DNA from 3 places in the Clostridium sp. 001 genome. Region 1 is predicted to be linked to each of the others. Evidence: predicted binding sites of a transcription regulator. Region 1 holds the regulator's gene; each other region holds the start of a gene.
What was found. Region 1 encodes HrcA, which represses chaperone genes, less so after heat shock. Its sites were predicted from a motif close to TGTTAGCACTCNNNNNNNNNGAGTGCTAACA; they were not measured.

Region 2: a site for HrcA is predicted at 5,565-5,595, ahead of groES (co-chaperone GroES). Genes of this name have one in related genera too.
Region 3: a site for HrcA is predicted at 3,014-3,044, ahead of htpG (molecular chaperone HtpG). Genes of this name have one in related genera too.

The regions. Positions count from the first base shown of each region.
Region 1 covers NZ_CP020473.1:3,325,626-3,333,940, forward strand. Annotated here, with positions in the region: gene lepA (translation elongation factor 4) at 1-691, shown strand, start outside; gene hemW (radical SAM family heme chaperone HemW) at 740-1,888, shown strand; gene hrcA (heat-inducible transcriptional repressor HrcA) at 2,078-3,118, shown strand; gene grpE (nucleotide exchange factor GrpE) at 3,169-3,801, shown strand; gene dnaK (molecular chaperone DnaK) at 3,886-5,769, shown strand; gene dnaJ (molecular chaperone DnaJ) at 6,051-7,202, shown strand; gene prmA (50S ribosomal protein L11 methyltransferase) at 7,458-8,315, shown strand, end outside.
Region 2 covers NZ_CP020473.1:1,737,601-1,745,915, forward strand. Annotated here, with positions in the region: gene guaA (glutamine-hydrolyzing GMP synthase) at 1-1,443, opposite strand, end outside; gene guaB (IMP dehydrogenase) at 1,534-2,988, opposite strand; purine riboswitch at 3,098-3,195, opposite strand; gene groL (chaperonin GroEL) at 3,527-5,161, opposite strand; gene groES (co-chaperone GroES) at 5,224-5,508, opposite strand; gene B5S50_RS07980 (TVP38/TMEM64 family protein) at 5,843-6,559, opposite strand; partial or broken gene B5S50_RS07985 ([Fe-Fe] hydrogenase large subunit C-terminal domain-containing protein) at 6,686-6,985, opposite strand; gene B5S50_RS07990 ([FeFe] hydrogenase, group A) at 7,113-8,315, opposite strand, start outside.
Region 3 covers NZ_CP020473.1:4,482,385-4,490,699, forward strand. Annotated here, with positions in the region: gene B5S50_RS20825 (FIST signal transduction protein) at 1-1,114, shown strand, start outside; gene B5S50_RS20830 (ATP-binding protein) at 1,187-2,944, shown strand; gene htpG (molecular chaperone HtpG) at 3,233-5,107, shown strand; gene B5S50_RS21735 (hypothetical protein) at 5,453-5,779, shown strand; gene B5S50_RS20840 (APC family permease) at 5,789-6,652, opposite strand; gene B5S50_RS20845 (epoxyqueuosine reductase) at 6,738-7,406, opposite strand; gene B5S50_RS20850 (LysR family transcriptional regulator) at 7,621-8,315, shown strand, end outside.

The sequences.
Region 1 (8,315 bases):
TTCTGTTATATATAAGATTGGAAAAACAGATGGTACTGTAATAGAACTTACAAATCCAACAAATATGCCCGAAGTTTCAGAAATAAAGTACATGGAGGAACCTATAGTAAAGGCATCAATAATAACACCTTCTGAATATGTGGGAGCAGTTATGGAACTTTCTCAAAATCGAAGGGGAACTTTTAAGGATATGCAGTATATAGAAACTACCAGAGTTTCTTTAAATTATGAAATTCCACTAAATGAAATAATATATGACTTTTTTGATGTATTAAAATCTAGAACAAGGGGCTATGCTTCACTTGATTATGAGTTAAAAGGATATAAAGCTGCTGAATTAGTAAAGCTTGACATACTTTTAAATGGAGAAGTGGTAGATGCATTGTCCATGATAGTTCCAGAAGAGAGAGCTTATGAAAGGGGTAGAGGTATAGCAGAAAGATTAAAGGAAATAATCCCAAGGCAACTTTTTGAAATACCAATACAGGCAGCGATAGGTGGAAAAATTATAGCAAGGGAAACAGTTAAGGCTATGAGAAAAGATGTACTTGCAAAATGTTATGGAGGAGATATATCAAGAAAGAAAAAACTCCTTGAAAAACAAAAAGAAGGAAAGAAGAGAATGAGGCAGGTTGGCTCCGTAGAAATCCCTCAGGAAGCATTCATGGCCATACTTAAAACTGAGGATTAGTAGCTAATAGCAAATTTGTTAGGAAAATAGGAGTTTGGAAGTGGTTTTATGCAAGATAAAAATATAGATGTTAAAAAGGCTGTGGCTCTATATATACACATACCCTTCTGTAAAAAAAAGTGCCTCTATTGTGATTTCCCATCTTATAGTGGAAAAGAAAAACTTATGGTAAATTATACAAAAGCACTGGCTAAAGATATAGAATCTATAGGAGATAGAAAAATAAAAACTATATTTATAGGTGGGGGAACTCCCACCTATTTATCATTAGAATCCTGGAATAACATATATGAAGTATTAAAGAAAATAAATGTAGAAGATGACTTAGAATTTACAGTAGAAGGTAATCCGGGTACATTTACAGAAGAGAAAATTAAAGCTTTAAAGAAGATGGGAGTAAATAGACTCAGTATAGGTCTTCAGGCTTGGCAGAATTCTATACTTAAATGTATAGGTAGAATTCATACTTTAGAAGATTTTTTAAAGACATATGACATGGCAAGAAAATTTGGTTTTTCAAATATAAACATAGATCTTATGTTTGGACTTCCAGGTCAGACAATAAAAGATTGGAAAGAATCTCTGCAAAATGTAGTTAAGTTGAATCCGGAACATATATCTTGTTATAGCCTTATAGTGGAAAAAGGTACTCCTTTTTACAAAGCACATGAGTCAAAAAGTTTGAATTTGCCTGGAGAAGAAGAAGAAAGACAGATGTATTATTTTACACTAGATTTTTTGTCTAAAATGGGATATGAACAATATGAAATATCCAATTTTTCGAAAAAATATAGAAAATGCAAGCATAATTTAATTTACTGGAACTTAGAGGAATATATAGGTTGTGGGGCAGGTGCTCATTCCTATGTAGATGGGTACAGGTATAGAAATACAAAAAATATAGAAGAATATATTTTACAGGGAAATTTAAACCAGTTTTTAAGATTAGATAAACATAAAAATTCTATCTGTGACAGTATGGAGGAATTTGTATTTATGGGTCTCAGAAAAATAGATGGAATTTCTACAGAAGATTTTTACAAGAGATTTAACAAGAATATTTATTCTGTATATGGTAATGTAATTGAAAAGTACATAAACATGGGTATTTTAATAAAAGAGGGACATATGTTGTACTTAAGTAAAAGAGGAATAGAAGTATCTAATAGTGTAATGTGTGACTTTATATTGACATAATTTCAAGTGAGTTAGATATTTTAAGTAAATGTGAGAAACCTCAATGAATTTCATTTTAAATTATAAAAAACATATTATTTAACTTCATAATATAGTTATATAGTATTGACAAAAAAAATTATGAGTGATATTTTTTAATCATAGCAATTAGCACTCAACAACAATGAGTGCTAATAAAGAGGTGATATTATGGAAATGGATGAAAGAAAAATAAAAATACTTCAGGCAATAGTAAATGATTATATAAACACTGCAGAGCCTGTTGGATCCAGAACCATAGCTAAAAAATACAACTTAGGTGTAAGTTCAGCTACTATAAGAAATGAAATGGCGGATCTGGAGGAAATGGGTTATTTAGAACAACTTCACAGTTCTTCAGGAAGGATACCTTCTAATAATGGATACAGGTTGTATGTTGACAAATTGATACAGATACCAAATTTGAGCGAAGAAGAAATGTATATAATAAAATCACAGATTATAGATGCAGCTTTATTTGAGGTTGATAAAATATTAAAGCAGGCTGTTTGTCTTTTATCGGAGCTTACTAAACTTACTTCTATAGTTAGAGCACCTTCAGTTAAAAGGGGCTATATAAAGCATGTACAGTTAATAAACATTGAATCAAGCACCAATATATTATTGGTACTTATAATTGATAGCGGTATTATAAAGAACAATTTGATAAAGGTAGGAAAAACTATTTCAGATGATACTCTTGTTAAATTAAGTAATATGCTAAACGTCAGATTAAAGAATTTAAGTGCTGAACAGATAAATTTGGAAGTTATAAATAATTTAAAAAATGATTTCCAAGGATATGAAGATATATTCAATAATATAATTTCTGCATTGTATGATAGTTTAAATAGTGTAGATAATTCAAATATATATACCCAGGGGGCTACAAATATTTTTAATTATCCGGAATATAAGGATATAGAAAAGGCAAGAGAATTTTTATCTATGATGGATAATAAAGATAAAGTTAGCAGCTTACTGAACAGTAATTCAAATATTTCAGTAAAAATAGGTAAGGAAAATTATACAGAAGGTGCAGAAGATTGTAGCGTTGTGTCTGCTGTTTACAGTTTGAATGAAAGACCTATAGGTGAAATTGGAGTCATAGGACCTACAAGGATACCTTATTCTAAAGTCATATCAATACTTGCAAATGTAGTAAAGGAAATGAATTATATTTTAAGTAATGCTTATTCTGATGAAAAATAGAATAAATTTTGTAAAATATGTATAAATGTTAGATTGGAGGAAATATCTAAATGTTAAAGGATAAAGGTGATAATGTAAAAGACCTTAATGAAGAATGTGAAAATGATTCAGAAAATGAAAAAAAAGATAAAGATAATGAAAGTGTAGATGAAAGCACAGAGGATAATTCAGAAGAGGAAGTAGAAGAAACAGAAGATAAAGAGATAAGTTTGCTAGGAGAATTAAAAAAAGAAAATTTGAAATTAAAAGATGAAAATAAGAAGGCCATAAATGAATTGGATTCTACTAAAGATAGACTTGCAAGAGTTATGGCAGAGTATGATAACTTTAGAAAAAGAACTATTAAAGAGAAGGATAATATTTATTCCGATGCTTGTAAGGATATATTAAAAGAAGTTTTACCAGTGTTAGATAACCTGGAAAGGGCAGTAAATGTAGAAGGAAATGCAGAAGATTTGAAAAAAGGTATAGAGATGACAATGAAGCAATTTAATAATGCCCTTTCAAAATTAAATGTAGAGGAAATACCTTGCGAAGGAGAATTTGATCCCAATCTACATAATGCAGTTATGCATATAGAAGATGATAAATATGATAAAAATTCTATAGTAGAAGTATTGCAAAAAGGATACAAGAGAGAAGACAAAATAATTAGATACAGTATGGTTAAAGTAGCAAATTAAGTTTAAAACATACAAATTAAATTTGTTTGAATTAAATATATGCAAGATAATTTTAACGCAGTTAAATTTAGGAGGTAAGTTAATATGTCAAAAATAATAGGTATTGATTTAGGAACAACTAATTCATGTGTTGCAGTTATGGAAGGTGGAGATCCTGCAGTTATAGCAAATTCAGAAGGAGCAAGAACAACTCCATCAGTGGTATCATTCCAGGCAAATGGAGAAAGATTGGTAGGTCAAGTTGCTAAAAGACAGGCAATAACAAACCCTGATAAGACAATAATGTCAATAAAAAGACAAATGGGAACAGACCATAAAGTAAATATAGATGGAAAAGATTATACACCACAGGAGATATCTGCAATGATACTCCAAAAAATAAAGGCAGATGCTGAAGCTTATTTAGGAGAAACTGTAACTGAAGCAGTTATAACAGTACCAGCATATTTTAATGATAGTCAGAGACAGGCAACTAAAGACGCAGGTAAAATTGCAGGATTAAATGTACGTAGAATAATAAATGAACCAACAGCTGCATCACTTGCTTATGGACTTGATAAAACTGATACAAGTCAAAAGATATTTGTATATGATTTAGGTGGAGGTACTTTTGATGTATCCATACTAGAGCTTGGAGATGGAGTATTTGAAGTTAAAGCTACAAATGGTGATACTCGTCTAGGTGGAGATGACTTTGACCAGAAAGTTATGGACTATATAGCAGAAGATTTTAAAGCTAAGAATGGTATAGATTTAAGAAATGACAAAATGGCACTTCAAAGATTAAAGGAAGCGGCTGAAAAAGCAAAAATTGAACTTTCAGCATCTACTCAAACAAATATAAACTTACCATTTATTACAGCAGATGCAACTGGTCCAAAACATATAGACATGAACTTGACAAGAGCAAAATTTAATGAGTTGACTCAAGATTTAGTTGAAAGGACAATTGAACCTATGAGAAAAGCATTAAATGATGCAGGACTTACAATAAATGATATAAATAAAATCATATTAGTTGGTGGTTCTACAAGAATACCAGCTGTTCAAGAAGCAGTTAAGAATTTTACTGGTAAGGATCCATCAAAGGGAGTTAACCCTGATGAATGTGTAGCTGTAGGAGCTGCAATTCAGGCCGGAGTTTTAACTGGAGATGTAAAAGACGTATTACTCCTTGATGTTACACCACTTACCCTTGGAATTGAAACTTTAGGAGGAGTTGCTACTCCACTTATTGACAGAAACACTACAGTACCAACTAAGAAGAGTCAGGTATTTTCAACTGCAGCAGATGGCCAGACTTCAGTTGAAATTCACGTAGTTCAAGGTGAAAGAAAGATGGCTGCTGATGATAAAACTCTTGGAAGATTTACACTTTCAGGAATAGCTCCAGCTCCAAGGGGAATTCCTCAAATTGAAGTTACATTTGATATAGATGCCAACGGCATAGTAAATGTATCTGCTAAAGATAAAGGAACAGGAAAAGAAGCTAATATAACAATTACAGCTTCAACTAATTTAAGTGATGATGAAATAAACAAGGCAGTAGATGAAGCCAAAAAGTTTGAAGAACAGGATAAAAAGAGAAAAGAATCCATAGATATAAAGAATAATGCCGATCAATCTGTATATCAGACAGAAAAGACATTAAAGGACTTGGGAGATAAAGTATCAGCTGAAGATAAGAAAACTGTAGAGGAAAAAGTTGAAGCTTTAAAGAAAATAAAAGATGGAGAAGATTTAGAGGCAATAAAGAAAGCTACTGAAGATTTAACTCAAACTTTCTATGGAATTACATCTAAAATATATAGTCAGAATGCTCAAGCTGGTCAAAATCCAGGAGCAGATCCAAACATGGGAGCAGGACAGAATCCAGGAGCAGGAGCAGGAGCAGGTTCTCAAGGTGCATCAGAAAAAAAAGATGACAATGTAGTTGATGCAGATTATAAAGTAGATGATGATAAATAATATTTCCTCTTCACGATTATATGATAAGTGTGTATAATGGTAATAGTTAAGGGATGAGTTTTTATACTCTTCCCTTAATTTAAGTAGAGAACCCAAATCTTCGATTTGGTGTGAATCACTTACTCATTCGACCAAAGGGAGAAGGAGTTACAGAAATTAGAACCCAAATCTTCGATTTGGTGTGAATCACTTACTCATTTGACCGAAGGGAAAAGGAGTTACACAAATTAGAACTCAAATTTTAGTTCAATGAAAATATTTTAGGTGGTGAAAAGTAAAAAATGGCACAGAAGGACTATTATGAAGTACTTGGACTTGAAAAAGGTGCAAGTGATGAAGATATAAAAAAAGCATTTAGAAAATTAGCATTGAAATACCACCCAGATAGGAACCCCAACGATAAAAAAGCTGAAGAAAAATTTAAGGAAATAAATGAAGCCTATCAAGTACTCTCAGACCCTCAGAAAAAGGCGCAATATGATCAGTTTGGAACAACTGACTTCAATGGCGGCGGTGATGCAGGCTTTGGAGGTTTTGGAGGTTTTGATTTTTCAGACATGGGAGGCTTTGGAGATATATTTGATTCTTTCTTTGGAGGCGGCGGTGGCGGATTTGGATCTAGCAGCAGAAGAAGAAATGCACCACAAAAAGGATCAGATCTTGAATATACTCTAAATTTGACTTTTGAAGAAGCTGTCTTTGGAGTGGAAAAGGAAATAAATATAGCTAGAAATGAAAAATGTGAGGCTTGTGGTGGAACAGGAGCTAAAAAAGGAACACAGCCCCATACTTGTGATAAATGCGGTGGAACAGGACAGATGAGAACTCAGAGAAATACACCTCTTGGAAGCTTTGTAAGTATGAGCACTTGTGATAAATGTGGTGGAAGAGGAACTATAATAAAAGATCCTTGTCCAGAATGCAGAGGAAAAGGTGCAGTAAGAAAACATAGAAAGATAAAAGTGAAGGTTCCGGCAGGAGTAGATAATGGAAATATAATTCCATTAAGGGGACAAGGAGAAAGTGGCAAGAATGGAGGACAGTCAGGAGATCTTTATGTAAATATAAGGGTTTCACCTCATTCTAAGTTTAAGAGAAATGGATTTGATATATATACAGATACACATATAAGTTTTGGTAAAGCTTCCCTTGGAACTAGTTTAAAAGTTGCAACTATAGATGGGGATGTAAAGTATGATGTACCATCAGGAACTCAATCAGGAACTGTGTTTAGGCTTAAAGGCAAGGGTGTCCCTAGGGTTAATGGTCATGGTAGAGGTGACCAATACGTAAATGTAATTGTTGATGTACCTAAGGATTTAAATGAAAAGCAGAGAGAAGCCATTGTAATGCTTATGGAGGCAAGTGGAGAAATACCTGCAGGAGAAAGTGGAAAAAAGTCTATCTTTGATAAACTTAAACATCACCACTAATATAATTAATAATTAATAGTTAAGAATGAAGAATTATTAACTGAATTTTTTTAGTTGAGAATTGAGAGTGGAAAGTGGAGAGTTAATGTGGATTTTTTCCGTTACACTACAAAAAATCAACCTTTACTCTCAGCTATCAATTTTCAACTCTCAACTTAAAAGCTTTGTTTCACACTTTTTTTAAACTGCGAAAGTTGAATTATTAATTTAAAATATATCTGCGTATAAGTTAAAATTTTGTATAGGAGGAAACCTATGGACAAAGAATGGATAGAAGTCTCAATTACTACTAGCAGCGAGGCAGTAGAGGCAGTTTCAGGAATACTTTACAATACTGAAGTTAAAGGTGTATCTATAGAAGATTCTCAGGATGTAGAATTTAAGAAAAAACATCCAGAAGATTGGGATTATTTTGATGAAAGCTTGCTTAAAATAAAAGATGGAACAGCAGTAGTAAAAGGATATTATAAGCAAGATAATAACTTAAATGGATATTTAAAATACATAAAAGATAGTATAAACAACTTAGAAAATTTTGGCATAGATAAAGGAAAAGGTTTAATTACGGTATCTAAAGTAAATGAAGAAGACTGGGAGAATAAGTGGAAAGAGTATTATAAGCCTTATAAAGTTGGGAAAAATATAGTAGTAAAACCAATATGGGAGAATTATGAAGCAGAAAAAGATGATATAATAGTAGAACTTGATCCAGGTATGGCTTTTGGTACTGGCACTCATGAAACTACAAAAATGTGCATAAAGGCGTTAGAAAAATATATTAAACCTGAATATACTGTATTTGATATAGGAACTGGTTCAGGTATATTAGCAATAACTTCTTCAAAACTTGGAGCAAAAGAGGTTACAGGAGTTGATTTGGATCCTGTAGCTGTAAAGTCTGCATCAACAAATGTTGGATATAATAATATTAAAAATGTAAATATACTTCACGGAGATCTTATGGATGTAGTTAAAGGCAAGGTGAATATTGTAATTGCCAATATAATTGCAGATGTTATAATTTTTTTAGCTGATGGAGTTAAGAATTTTATGCTTCCAGGAGGAGTTTTTATATGCTCCGGTATAATATTAGAGAGAAAAGAAGAGGTAGTT
Region 2 (8,315 bases), 1.6 Mb from region 1:
TACTTTATCTAAAACATCATAAGGTATTCTTGCCCAATCGGAAGTCATAGCATCACTAGATACTACAGCCCTCAGTGCAACTGTATAACAATAAGTTCTTTCGTCCCCCATTACTCCAACAGAACGTATATTAGGAAGGCAAGCAAAATACTGCCATATCTTTTCATCTAGTCCTGCAATAGCTATTTCTGTTCTAAATATAGCATCTGCCTCTCTTGTTATTGCAAGCTTTTCTTCAGTAATTTCTCCTAAAACTCTTATAGCAAGACCAGGTCCTGGAAAAGGCTGTCTCCAGACCAATTTATGAGGTATTCCAAGTTTTTCTCCCACAGCTCTAACTTCATCTTTAAACAATTCTCTAAGTGGTTCTATAAGCTTAAAATCCATGTCTTCTGGAAGTCCACCTACGTTATGATGGCTCTTTATAGTTGCAGAGGTTCCAAGACCGCTCTCAACTACATCCGGGTATATAGTGCCCTGAACTAAGAAACTTATATCTCCTAGTTTTTTAGCTTCTTCTTCAAATACCCTTATAAACTCTTCCCCTATTATCTTTCTCTTCTTTTCAGGATCTGATACACCTTCTAATTTTCCTAAAAATCTATCTTTGGCATTTACTCTTATAAGGTTCATGTCAAATTGCTTTTTAAATACATGTTCTACCTGATCACCTTCGTCTTTTCTCAAAAGACCATGATCTACAAATATACAGGTAAGCTGCTTTCCTACAGCTTTATGTACAAGCACTGCTGCTACAGAGGAATCAACTCCACCGGACATAGCACATATTACCTTCTTATTTCCTACTTTCTCTTTTATTAATTTTATCTTTTCATCTGCAAAGGAAGCCATAGACCAATCTCCCTTTAAGTTGCATACTTTAAACAAGAAGTTAGACATCATTTCTTTTCCAAAAGGTGTATGCTCAACTTCAGGATGGAACTGAACTCCATATATTTTTTTATCACTATTCTCTATAGCTGCAACAGGACATCCCTTAGTCTTTGCTATTACTTTAAATCCTTTTGGAGGTTCTGATACAACATCTGTATGACTCATCCATGAGGTTTGGTTTTTATCTATATTAGAAAATAAAGCATTATCTGTATCAAGTTCTATCTTTGTTTTTCCATATTCCCTTACTTTTGCGCTTTTAACTTCTCCACCTAATATATTGCATATAAGTTGATGTCCATAGCATATACCTAATATAGGTACTCCTAATTTAAATATATCTTCACTTATTTTAGGAGCGTTTTCACCATATACACTATTTGGTCCTCCTGTAAATATTATTCCATTAGGTTTTTTTTCCTTTATCTTATCTATAGAACAAGTATAGGGAAGTATTTCGCAGTATACATTATTTTCCCTAACTCTTCTTGCTATGAGTTGATTATATTGTCCGCCGAAATCAACTACAATAACTATTTCCTTTTCCATGAACTTCCTCCTAACCAATTATAGAAAATCATTGTATATTAAATACTACTATACAATTATATTATAAAAATTTTTCTTAGGCCATAATTTTTATTGTCTAACACTGTAATTTGGAGCTTCTTTAGTCATGGATATGTCATGTGGGTGACTTTCTCTAAGTCCTGCTGAAGATTGAACTACAAAAGTAGCCTTTTCATACAAATCCTTTAAAGTAGGTGATCCTAAATATCCCATTCCTGAACGTATTCCTCCTAAAAGCTGGAATACAGTATCTGCTACAGATCCTTTATAAGGAACCCTGCCTTCTACACCTTCTGGAACTAATTTTTTATTTCCTTCCTGAAAATATCTATCTTTACTACCACAAGCCATAGCACTTAGAGATCCCATTCCTCTGTAAACTTTATAACTTCTTCCCTTATATATTTCAGTTTCACCTGGTGCTTCTTCACATCCTGCAAACATTGATCCCATCATAACTACTTTTGCTCCAGCAGCTAGTGCCTTTACTATATCTCCTGAATATTTTATTCCTCCATCTGCAATAGCTGGTATACCATATTTATTAGCTTCCTCTACACAATCCATTACTGCAGTAAGCTGTGGAACTCCTACTCCTGATATTACTCTAGTAGTACATATGGATCCAGGTCCAATACCTACTTTAATTGCGTCTGCACCAGCCTCAATTAAATCTCTAGCAGCTTCTGCTGTTGCAATATTTCCTGCAATAATTTGTATTTCTGGATAGCTTTCTTTTATAGTTTTTACTGCATCTAAAACTCCTTTAGAATGTCCATGAGCTGTATCAACATTTAAAACATCAACTCCAACTTTCACAAGGGCATTTACTCTATCCATCATATCTTTTGTAACTCCTACAGAAGCACCGCATAAAAGCCTTCCCCTCGAATCCTTAGCGCTATTTGGGAATCTCTTTACTTTTTCTATATCTTTTATGGTTATAAGTCCTCTTAAATTATTATCCTTATCCACTAATGGTAACTTTTCTATTTTACTTGTTTTTAATATTTCTTTAGCTTCTTCTATAGTAGTATCTTCTGATGCTGTTATTAGTTTTTCTTTTGTCATAACCTCAGAAATCTTTTTATTATAATTTGTTTCAAATACTATATCTCTATTAGTAATTATACCAACCAATTTTCCATCTACAGTTATAGGTACTCCAGATATCCTATATTTGCTCATAAGGCTAAGAGCATCATTTATACTGTTATCTGGTGAAAGGTAGAATGGATCTGTTATTACTCCATTTTCCTGTCTTTTTACCTTATCCACTTCCATAGCCTGTTCTTCTATAGTCATGTTCTTGTGTATTATACCTATGCCGCCTTCTCTTGCCATGGCAATAGCCATTTTTGAATCAGTGACGGTATCCATTCCTGCACTCATAAGAGGTATGTTTAATTTTATAGTCTTAGTTAGATTAGTAGCTAGAGAAACTTCCCTAGGTAAAACCTCTGATTTGTTTGGTACTAAAAGTACATCATCGAAAGTATACGCTTCTTTTAAAATTTTTGCCAATTAAAATCACTCCTAAATTATAATAATATGTTATTAACTAATTGTTTTTAATATAATTTAATAAAAAAGCCATATTAAATTCACATACATGCGAAATTAGTATGACTTGTACCATAATAATTCCGCTCATAGTCAGAAATTTACGGCTTCCGGTAGATACTCCCTGCCTTATTGAGGGTATATATGAGCTGGATAAAAGATATTCACTTTTTACAAATTTTAATTAATTTCTATCTATTTTAATAACTATTTACACTATTTTATTCAATTTTTTTCTTTTTGTCAATGAAAAATTCCTCATATACTTAAAATAATCCTAAATTATATTATAGATTCCCCTTTAGGTACCCTATATATACATGCATTTAAAAAACTTTCTATTATGCTACTTAATATAAACAGAGTTCTTAGCATCAGATGGAGTTTGACTCCAACTTGGAAAAGTGGGAGTATTAGAGCAGATAGTCATCGGATAAAAATTAAACCCCGCATTTACATAATGCTAGGGTTCAATTTTTCATTTATATTTGCTTTTAGATTAGTACATTCCTTCCATTCCGCCCATTCCTGGTGCTCCTGCTGCTGGACCTGCAGGTGCTTTTTCTGGAATATCTGCAACTGCTGCTTCTGTAGTTAAGAATGTAGCTGATACGGATGCTGCATTTTGAAGTGCTGATCTTGTAACCTTAGTTGGGTCTACAATACCCTTTTCTACCATATTTACATATTCACCTTTCAATGCATCATATCCAACGCCTACTTCACTATTTCTAACTTTTTCAATTATTACTGAACCTTCAACACCAGCATTGTTTGCTATCTGTCTAATTGGTTCTTCTAATGCTTTTCTTATTATGTCTATACCAACTTTTACATCTGGTATATCTGAAGTTAATTTTTCAACTTCTGGAATTGCATTTATATAAGCAGTTCCGCCTCCTGGTACCATACCTTCCTCAACACCTGCTTTTGTAGCTGCTAAAGCATCTTCTATTCTCAATTTTTTCTCTTTTAATTCAGTTTCAGTTGCTGCTCCAACTTTTACTACAGCTACTCCACCTGCAAGTTTTGCAAGTCTTTCTTGAAGTTTTTCTCTATCGAAATCTGAAGTAGTTTCCTCTATTTGAACCTTAATCTGAGATACTCTATCTGCTATAGCTTTTTTATCTCCTCGTCCATTTACTATAGTAGTATTTTCTTTATCTATCTTTACAGATTCAGCTCTTCCTAAATCTTCTAATTTAGCTTCTTTTAAATCTCTTCCTAATTCTTCTGATATTACCTGCCCTCCAGTAAGTATTGCTATATCCTGAAGCATTTCTTTTCTTCTATCACCAAATCCAGGTGCTTTTACTGCTACACAAGTAAATGTTCCTCTTAACTTATTTACAACTAAAGTAGCAAGTGCTTCTCCTTCTACATCTTCAGCTATTATAAGTAACTTCTTTCCTTGTTGAACTATTTTCTCAAGTAGTGGTAATATATCTTGAATATTTGATATCTTCTTGTCTGTTATTAAGATATATGGATCTTCTATTGCAGCTTCCATTTTTTCTGAATCAGTAACCATATATGGACTTAAATAACCTCTGTCAAACTGCATACCTTCAACTACATCTAACTCAGTTCCCATAGTTTTTGATTCTTCAACAGTTATGACACCTTCATTACCTACTCTTTCCATGGCATCAGCTATTAATTTACCTATTTCTTCATCAGAAGCTGATATAGCTGCAATTCTTGCTATATCTTCTTTTCCTTTTACAGTTGTTGAAATTTTCTTTATTTCTTCTACAGCCTTATCTACAGCTATCTTTATGCCTTGTCTTATAAGCATTGGATTTGCTCCAGCTGTAACATTTTTTAATCCTTCTCTTATTATTGCTTGAGCAAGTAAAGTAGCTGTAGTTGTTCCATCGCCAGCTACATCGTTTGTCTTTGTAGCAACTTCTTTTACAAGTTGTGCTCCCATATTTTCATATGGATCTTCTAATTCTATTTCCTTTGCTATTGTAACACCGTCATTTGTAATAAGTGGTGAACCAAATTTCTTATCAAGTACTACATTTCTTCCCTTAGGTCCAAGTGTAACTTTTACTGCATTTGCCAGTTTATTTACGCCTTCTTGCATTGATTTTCTTGCATCTTCACCGAATAAAATACTCTTTGCCATAAAAAACCCTCCTTACAATTAACCGTTATATAAATACTTATTTTTCTCTTTGAATTAATTAACTACTCAATTATAGCTAATATGTCATCCTGTTTTAAAATAGTGTACTCTTGTGCATCTATTTTTACTTCATTTCCAGCATATTTGGAGAATAATACCTTATCTCCTACTTTTACTTCCATTTTAACTTCTTTTCCGTCTACTGTTCCGCCAATTCCTACTGCCACAACTTGTGCTTCTTGTGGTTTCTCTTTAGCACTTCCTGGTAAAACAATACCGCTCTTTGTAGTTTCCTCAGCTTCTAATTTTTTAATTACAACTCTGTCTCCAAGTGGTCTAATTTTCATCTAAACCCCTCCTTAAAAATATTTAAATGTATTTAAAATTAATTTTTAGCTCTTATTGTTAGCACTCATTAATTGTGAGTGCTAATACAATTATTATAATAATGAATAATATCTATATTTTCAAATTTAAATTTACCAGCTATTAGCCTATTTTACAGTAAAAATCTTAATTATTCTTTAATTAGATAGCTATTTCGCTTTATTACTATAAATTTCATATATATCTTAATATATAAACTTTTCATATGTAAAACCATACCTATTATTATCTTCCAATTAGGTTTATATATACAAACTATTTAAAGTTTATTAAAAAAAGCGATAAACAATCCAACTAAAATTCTTTATCGCCTTGAGAAGTTTTATTTTTTGTTATCTTAACTATTATTTTTTCTCCTTTTAGCACGCCTATTATAAATAAAAGTGTCATTGTGATTCCTATTAATATAAGAACTATTTTATTCCCAGTATATATTTTTGAGCCAAAATAAGCTGAAATAATTACTCCAGGCAACCTTCCTAAAGTTGAATAAAGTATAAAATGCTTAAACCTAATGTTTGATATTCCACATATATAAGCCAGAACGTCCTTAGGTATTCCTGGAATTAAATATAGTAAAAATACTATAAAGTTTATGCTACCTAAATTCAACACCTTATGAAAAAATTTTAAATCCTTGCCAGATATTATTTTATTCACAAGCGGCTTTCCATAAATTCTAGATATACTATAGGCTGCTATGCTGCCAAAAGTTATGCCTAAGATTGATATGATACTTCCAATCAATGTTCCATATATATATCCCCCTGCAATTTGGACAATCTCCCCTGGTATAAAAAAGGCAACTACCTGCAAAAATTGAACAAATAAAAATACTACTATCCCATATTTGCCATAGGACATAATCCAATTCTTTATTTTATTTGGATCTCTAAATATATACATGTATTTATTGTAATATTCGTATGCAACTGCAATTAATATAAATAATATAATTGCTAGCACTATATAAGATTTATATTTTTTTAAAGTTCTTTTTAATCTTTTCAATCCATACCACCTAATTTAATGTAATTAATATTCATTATGTTCAATTCATTTTGTTATATACCTTAAATCTTACCACAATTTTTTATATAATTTATTAAATTTCACTTAAACATATGAATATAGGGTTTATCCTTCAAAATCTACATCTTTAACCTTTTCAAGATTTTCATTAGAAAGTACGGATTTCTTATCGGATTGCTTACTAAATTTAATCTATTGTCCTCTAGCTTTCATGGAAGAAATCATAGTAGCCGGTCCTCCAATACACCCACCTTCACACATCATTTCCTCTATAAAATTGTCCTGAAGCCTTCCAATTTTAGTTGAAGTCATAATCTTTTTTATCTCGTCTTTTTCACTTACTTTTACAGGATCAAATTGAAAAGTGAATAAAAACTTGGAATTTATTTAATTAAAACATTGAATAAATCTCTATGTTTTAGATTTTATGTGATTTTATTAAAAATAATATTTTAAACTAAAAAAGGGATTCTCCCTTTTTTAGCCCATGGAGAGTCCCTTTTATTTTTAAACTTGTGAGCTATTATCTATTCTATTTACGGTTTACATGTAATAGTTCGTGAGTTTTACCTTTTAACAATCCTGAATACAGTGATTTCATAAGCGGATTGTCAGCTGTACGTTTTATAGTGCTCATTTTATCTGATTGATATATTCCAGCACTACGTTTTAGCTTTCCTTCAAGTTTTTCAAATGGTTGTCCGCCACCAGAAATACATCCACCTGGACATGCCATAACTTCAACGAAATCATATTTTGATTCACCAGATTGTATTTTTTGTATAAGATCTTCTGCATTTCTAAGTCCACTTACTATTGCTATTTTTATTTCACGATCACCAACAGTAATGCTAGTTTCCTTAGTACCTTCCATACCTCTCACACCATTAAAAGCAATAGAACGTAATACAGCATTTGGTTCATCAGCTAAAACCTTACGTATAACAGCCTCTGTTACTCCACCTGTTACTCCAAATATAACACCAGCTCCACTGCTAAGATCAAATGGCATATCAACTGCTTCAGGTTCTAGTTCAGAAAATACAATTCCTGCTTGTCTTATCATACTAATAAGCTCTTGTGTAGTTATTACGTGATCTACATCAGGTACTCCATTTCTTGAAAACTCTTCACGTTTTGCTTCATATTTTTTAGCTGTGCAAGGCATAATTGCTACAACTACAATTTTTTTATCAGAATCTTTATAGTATTCTTTAAGCACAGATCCGAACATTTCCATAGGTGACTTACATGTAGATACATTTTGCATTAATTCTGGATGAGTTTTTTCTACATAATTTATCCATGCATGACAACAGGATGTAAACAACGGTAGTTTCTCATTTTTCTCAAGTCTTGAAGCAAATTCTGATGATTCCTCCAAAACTGTAAGATCTGCTGCAGTGGAAGTATCAAAAACCTCATCAAATCCCATTCTTTTAAGCGCAGCTACTATTTTGCCCATTTCATTTTTACCGTTTTCTTCTCCCAATTCCTCATTAAGACCAACTCTTACAGCAGGAGCAATTTGAGCTATAACTTTTGTATTCTTGTCACTGAGTGCTTCCCATAGTTTAGCCGTATCATCCTTTACTACAATAGCACCAGTAGGACATACTGCCGCACATTGACCGCAGCCAACACAATTTGAATTTGCTATAGGTTCATCAAATGCAGTAGTTACAGTCATATTAGAACCTCTTTTAACAAAATCAATAGCACCAACATTTTGTAC
Region 3 (8,315 bases), 1.2 Mb from region 1:
TTCAACTAAATCCTTAGAAAAAGAAGTGGTAGAAGATATTAAAAATAAACTATCTCCATGTAATGCCAAACTTATAATATTTTTTGCTTCTTCTAAATTTGACCAATATAAGTTAAGTAATTTAATGAAGGAAGGATTTAAAGATTGTCTAGTAGCAGGATGTTCTACTTCAGGTGAAATAGTTAGTGGAAAGTTATTAAAGAATTCTGTAGTGGCAATGGCTTTTAATTCAAATATTGTTTCCGATGCTAAAGTTGAAGTAATTGAAAATATGAAACAAGGCTTAGATATGGAGAGGGCTTTTACATCTTTAGAAGAGTATTTTAATGAAAGTGCATATACAATGAATACGAAAAAATTTGTTGGTATAGTTTTAATAGATGGTGTAAGTAAGAAAGAAGAAAATATTATGGATTTGATAGGCAATAGAACCAATGTTTTTTTTATTGGTGGATCTGCTGGAGATGATTATAATTTTAAAAAAACCTATGTACTAGCAAATGGAAAGGCATATACAGATTCAGCAGTGATTATAATGCTTAAAATAAGTGATAATGCTGAGTTTGGCATTATTAAAACGGAAAGTTTTAAGTGTTTAGATACTGTATTAACTGCAAATAAAGTGGATGAAAGCAACAGGGAAGTCATTGAATTTAACAATAAGCCGGCTATTGTGGCTTATTCAAATGCTGTAGGGGCACATTCAATTGAAGATGCACAAAATTATTTTACGATAAATCCTGTTGGATTAGTAATAGGTAAAAATGATGTGTTTGTTAGAAGTCCTCAGCAAGTAAAAGGTACAAGTATGCTGTTTTATTGTAATATACTGGAAGGCACAGAAGTTAGACTACTTCAGTCTACAAATATTATTGAAGATACGAAGAGGGCTATTGAAAATAAGATTAATGAATTTGGGAAAATTGATGGAATTATAAATTTTAACTGTGTTCAGAGAACCCGTGAACTTGAAGAAAAAGGTTTTGAAAAACAGTACGGAGATATATTTAAAGATATTCCTACAATTGGATTTTCTTGTTATGGTGAAGAATTTATAGGGCACATGAATCAAACAGCTACTATGCTAGTTTTTAAGTCAAAAACAAATATATAAAAGAATTATTATTTATATAATTAGGAGAATATACAGATTAAATTTTATGAAATGGGGCAGCAAATCATGGATATGGATAATATGCAAATTCTTTTAAATAATTCTAATGTACTTATTATTGATGATTCCTATTACAATGTTAAAATACTTACAGCAATGTTTGAACAGAAAGAATACTGTGTTAGGAATGCTTATAGTTATGAATTAGGGCTTAAATCTGTAAGAGAAAATATACCGGACATAATTTTACTTAAAGTTAATATAGGAAATATATATGGATATGAAATATGTGAAAGGTTAAAGGCTAGTTATAAACTTCAGAAAATTCCTGTTATTTTTATCATTGATGAAAGTAAACCTATTGATAAAGATAGGGTATTTACTGCAGGATCTGCTGATTATATAACTGTACCATTTAATTATAAAGAGGTTACTACACGAGTTGATAATCAGCTAAAGATTAGGGCGATACAGCTTGAAATGAAAGAAAACAATGATGATTTGAAAAAACAAGTGTATGAAGGAAAGCGTCAGTTAGAGGATATAACTGAAGAACTTAAAGAATTTAATATTACGCTGGAAGAAGAAATTACTGAACGCACAAAAACTGAAGAAGCTTTAAGAGAAAGTGAGAGAAAATTTCGTTATTCCATAGAAGAAGCTCCAGTTCCTGTAATGCTGTATATGCAAGATGGTGAAGTATTAAAGATCAATAGAACATGGAGTGACATTACAGGATATACCATTGCAGATATTCCTACAATATCTAAATTGGCAGAAATATCGGATGTATTTAAAGAAGATATGCACAAGTTATCAAACTTTAGTGAAAAACAAAGCAGTGGCGAGTATTCTGTAAAGACAAAACATGGTAATATACGAATATGGGATTTTTACTTAGCCTGTATTGGAAAATTGACTGATAAACGAAATATGTTAATAGCAGTGGCTGTAGATATAACCGAAAAAAGATGTATGGAACAATTGCAAAAAAACATAGAAAAAGAGAGAATTAGGCTAAGTGAGATCAAAAAGTATGATAGAATGAAAACAGACTTTTTTGCCAACATTTCTCATGAACTCAGGACCCCTATTAATCTTATTTTTTCAGCTATACAGGTGTACAAACTTAAGTTAAAGGAATGTATCTGCGAGAATCCATGTTCAGATAGATACAAATATATAAAAATAATGGAACAAAATTGCTATCGCCTTTTAAGGTTGGTAAACAATTTAATTGATATAACAAAGATAGACTCGGGATACTTTAGTATAGATGAAGTTAATTATAATATAGTAAGCCTTGTAGAAGATACGACTCTTTCTATAGCTGACTATATAAAAAGCAAAGGATTAGCTGTAGTATTTGATACTGATGTAGAAGAAAAAGTTATAGCCTGTGATCCGGAAGAAATAGAGAGAATTATGTTGAATTTGTTATCAAATGCTATAAAGTTTACTCCCCGCGGCGGGAAGATTATGGTTAGTATAGAAGATGGCAAGAAAAGTATTTCTATAAAGGTAAAAGATACAGGCAAGGGTATTCCTAAAGAAAAGTTAAATTCTATATTTGAACGTTTTGTACAAGTTTATAAATCTCTTGCAAGAGAGAATGAAGGAAGTGGAATAGGGCTTTCACTAGTAAAAGCTTTAGTAGAATTGCACGGTGGAACTATATCAGTAAAAAGTAGGGAAGGTTATGGCAGCGAATTTATCATTCATATTCCATGTAAATTAGTAGATGGCAAAACTTCTAGTAAGAACGAATATGGTATAGAAAAAAATTACATTGAGAAAATCAATTTAGAGTTTTCTGATATATATAATTAATTTAAAGGATTGTTTTTCGCAAAACTTATAAAAAACATATTGACAAAGATGAAATAATTGCTAAAATAAAATTAGCACTCAGTTATTATGAGTGCTAATAAAAATAATTTAAAGAGGCGTTTTTATGTTCCGATTAATACTTATTTATTCGAAACAGAAGGAAGTAGTAAGGACGGCTTGATTACTGTTAAATAGCCGCGCTAACTTACGTTTATAAGCGAGGCTTTCTTAAATTGATTTTATTAAATATAACAAAACGTTTTTATTTAGATGAAAGGAAATGATAAAATGGCTACAAAACAATTTAAGGCTGAATCTAAAAGATTACTTAATTTAATGATTAATTCTATTTACACAAATAAGGAAATATTTTTGAGGGAACTTATATCAAATGCCAGTGATGCAATTGATAAAAGTTATTATCGTTCATTAGTTGACGAAAATGTTAGTTTTAATAAAGAAGACTTTTATATTAGAATTGCAGCAGATAAAGAAAACAAAACCCTTACTATTACTGATACTGGTATAGGTATGACAAAAGATGAACTTGAAAATAATCTAGGTACTATTGCAAAAAGTGGTTCCTTTACATTTAAAAATGAAAATGAAGCAAAAGAAGGAGTAGATATCATAGGTCAGTTTGGAGTTGGATTTTACTCTGCTTTTATGGTGTCAGATTTAGTTACTGTAAAAAGCCGTGCCTTGAATTCAGATGAAGCATACAAATGGGAATCAAAGGGTGTAGAAGGGTATACAATTGAACCTTGTGAAAAAAATGAAGTAGGAACTGAAATTACATTAAAAATTAAAGAAAGTACTGATGATGAAAAGTATGATGAATTTTTAGATGAATATAAAATAAGATCATTAATTAAAAAATACTCTGACTTTATAAAATATCCAATTAAAATGATGGTAAAGAAAAGCAAACTAAAAGAAGGCAGTAAGGATGAACATGAAGAGTATTTTGAAGATGAAACTTTAAATAGTATGGTTCCAATTTGGAGAAAAAATAAAAATGAACTGAAGCCTGAAGATTATAATCAGTTCTATATGGATAAACATTTTGGATATGAAAAACCGCTTAAGGTAATCCATTCGAGTGTTGAAGGTGTTGTAAGTTATAATACTTTACTTTTTATTCCAGCTAGAGCACCTTTTGATTTCTATACTAAGGAATTTGAAAAGGGATTGGAACTTTATTCAAATGGCGTTCTCATAATGGAGAAGTGTGGGGATCTTTTACCAGATTACTTTAGCTTTGTACAGGGATTAGTTGATTCAGCAGATCTTTCACTTAATATTTCAAGAGAACTTTTGCAGCATGATAGACAGCTTAAATTTATTGCAAAAAAGATAAAGGAAAAAATTAAAAGTGAACTTTTATTAATGCAGAAAAATGATAGAGAAAAGTATGATGAGTTTTATAAAAACTTTGGAAAACAGCTTAAATATGGTGTTTATGCTGATTTTGGAAGTAATAAAGAGGTACTTCAAGATTTACTCATGTTCTATTCTTCTACAGAGAAAAAGCTTGTAAGCCTTGACGAATATGTTTCCCGTATGAAGGAAGACCAGAAGTTTATATACTATGCAACTGGTGAAAACATAGATAAAATTGAAAAATTACCACAAACTGAAGTTGTTAAGGATAAAGGATATGAAATATTGTACTTTACAGATGAGGTTGACGAGTTTGCAATTAAGATGCTTATGAAATACAAGGAAAAGGAATTTAAATCTGTTTCAAGCAAAGATTTAGGATTTGAATCTGATGACAAGGAAAGTGAAAAGGAAACAAAGGAAAATAAAGAACTGTTTGATTTCATGAAGGAAACATTAAATGGAAAAGTTAAAGAAGTTAGGGCATCAAACAGATTAAAGACCCATCCTGTTTGCCTTGCAAATGGTGGTGAATTGTCAATTGATATGGAAAAGGTGCTTAATACAATGCCAAACAATCAAAATGTAAAAGCAGATAAAATTTTAGAGATAAATACAAATCACCAAATGTTTAAATCAATAAAAGATGCATTTGAAAATGACAAAGATAAACTTAAAATGCTTTCAAATGTATTGTATAACCAGGCACTTATGATTGAAGGACTGCCTGTAGATGATCCTGTGGAATTTGCAAATGATGTTTGCAGTTTGATTAAGTAAAGAGGAATATGCTAACAAATCAAATTGGCAATTTTTAATTAATCAACTTTCGCAGTTTAAAAATAATGCGAAGCAAAGCTTCGCAAGTTAAGAATTAATAATGAAAAATTAATAGTGAAGGATGATTTTTAGCTATCGCAAAAAATCTTTAAATTTATATAAATCAGCAATGTTTCGCTTTAGCGGAACGAGTGATGAAAAGCTTAATCAAAGATTTTTTGTATTGTAACGGAAAAAAATCCACATTAACTATTAATTCTTCATTATTAACTATTAATTAAAAATTTTATATATGCGAAAGTTGAGTTATTTGTATTTTAACCGCAGGAACTAGGGACTTTCTCCTTGTTAAGTCTTTTGTTGCTATATAAAGATAAAAGTATAACTATAATTAAAAGTGAAATGCTCCATAAAGCTGCTTTAAACAACAATAGTGTAAATGATACAATGAGTATTGAAACTGCAATTTTGAGTTTAATGTTGTGGAGTAGTTTAAATCCCGCAGCTAAACAAACTATTGCATTGGATAGAAAAAATACGTTAGCACAGGTTACAATCTTGTCCAGACTTAAAAAATTTGCAGCTGCTAGAGATAAAACTACAAGATGTATACATACCAGTGTTATTATGGCATTGATGGGACTTCCATTTTTGTTTATATATGAGAGATAAAAGGGCAGTTTATTGTTTGCAGCACGCTTTGCACTCATTCTTGAAACTCCTCCAACTATCATAAGATAAGTACACATACACAGCCCCGATGCAGCAACAGCAATTATAGGCAGAGAAAATGAACCAAATAATGGGGTCATGATTGCTTGAAGATACATTTTGTACGGAAAGTGCAACAGTAATATATAACCTTATAATAACTATAAGGCTTATTGTCATTGCTTTTATAAGTGTCATTTTTGGATTTTTTATGTCTTCTATATAGTTTCCTATGATTTCCCATCCTATGATTGCCCAAAATAAAAGTAAAAGGGTATATCCAAACTTAGAAAAAGAAAATGATGTTTCAGGTGCATGTACATTTGAAGCAAAAATCAAGGTATATATGCTTCCGCAAAATAATAGTGCAGCTGTGAGTCCTGTTAAAATTAAAGTAAATTTTGCCAGAGTTTTTACACCACATATAAGAATTAGGGCACATATAATTTCCATTCCAAATGCAATCATTTCAACTTTAATATTTGAAAATATGCTAAAACTTTTTAAAAAGTTTGCAGCTGTAATTAAAACTGCTGTGGGGCCAAAACAAACTGCAGCTGTAAGAAAGTTTGAAGTCAGTTCTCGAAAAAAATTCCCAAATACATTTCCAATAGCGATTGCAACGCCTTCATTTCCAGGACTTTTCAAGCTTAGAAATACAAAAACATAGGCAAATATAATGCCAAGCAGCATTATTATAATCCAGGCTGGTATTGCCCATTTTCCAATCAGTTTGTAGGCAAGAGGTGGTAACAGAACTATTCCTGATCCTAGCACCGGGCCTACTATAAGACCACAAAGTGTTATTGTTCCAATATTTTTACTCTTATTCATATTTTATATTTAGTGATGGAATGTATTAATAAGAACCAAACTTTCACTAAAATTTACTTCCTTTCTTTAATTTTATTATAGCTAGTTATATTTTTGAAAATGGGCATACTTTCCTACAAATATTGCATGAATATACAAATCCTCCGCCTTCAGTTACTGAAGCACATTTCTCTCTACATTTTTTTTGATTTACTGTAGTTCCATCTAGTGCAGATTGAGGACAAGCTTTTAGACAAATAGTGCAATTATCAGGACATAGCGTGTCTAATAAATTATCTGCTTCTAATTCTGTATCAGTAAGCACTGCTCCAAGGTAGAGCCTATTACCATATTTTTTATTTATCAGTAAAGTATTTTTACCAATACATCCTATTCCAGATGCTTGAGCAAGATGTTTTAATGATAATATTCCTCGTCCATGCCTATTTTGTGAATCCCAATATTCATAAGGTTCATCTGATGGAATAGGGATTGCCTTGTAGCCTTTTGATTCAATACTAATAGTAAGTTGAATAGAGATGTTATCTAGTAGTTCAACAGACTTATTTTTAACAAATGTATAGGGAACGTTAGTGTTTGTTTCAAACAAACTTGTTGAAAATTGTTTACCAAATACTATGATAGATTTTGTTTTAGCATAGACATCTAAGGGATGAAAGCCTTTTGGAGCATCATCAAATCTTTCTATATTTGAAATTCCACATACGTCGGCACCAAATGAATATGCCATTTCTTTAATAAAATTACTATCCATAAATTTCCTCCCTAATAGTATAATATTATTTTTAATAATAGATTCAAAAACGCGCCATAATTGAACAATTAAAACCAGTATACTTTTGCAAAAGCTTACCTTAAAAAATTCATTGAATTTCCAATAGATTTATAGTAGCATAAGATTAACTATTAATAAAATTGAATTATTTGAAAGTACAGTTCAGTTTTATTGAAGTAAGTGGAGGTATGATATGGAATTTAGAAACCTAAGAACATTTTCTGAAATTGCACATTTAAAAAGTTATACTAAGGCAGCAGAGGAATTGGGATATGCCCAGTCTACTATTACGACCCAAATTCAACTTTTAGAGGAAGAACTTGGTGTAAAACTTTTTGAAAGAGTTGGAAGGAAAATACACCTTACTTCAAAGGGTGAAGTGCTTCTTAAATATGCAGAAAATATAATAAGCCTTACAGAGGAAGCTAAAGAGGCAGTAAGTGAAATAGATCTTCCCTGTGGAATTCTAAAAATAGGGATTGTAGAATCCCTATGCACTATGAGACTCCCAGAACTGCTTAAAAAATATCATATGAAATATTCTGAAGTGGAAGTGATAATTAAAGTAGGTGTTTGTTCAGATTTGCGAAGTATGCTTAAAAACAATATAGTTGATTTGGCATTTATTTTGGATAAACCAATTGTTGACCCAGATTTGATATCCTGTGTATCTTATAATGAACCAATGATATTTTTAACGTCTCCAGTAAATAGGCTTGCTGGTAAAAGACAAGTTACAATGGAAGACATTAAAGATGAGCCTTTAATTGTAACGGAAAAAGGGTGCAGCTATAGAAATATTTTTGAGAAAATGTTTCAAAAATCAGGTTTAAAACCTAATATAGCCTTGGAAGTTGGAAGTATTGAGGCAATTAAGAGCTTTACCAT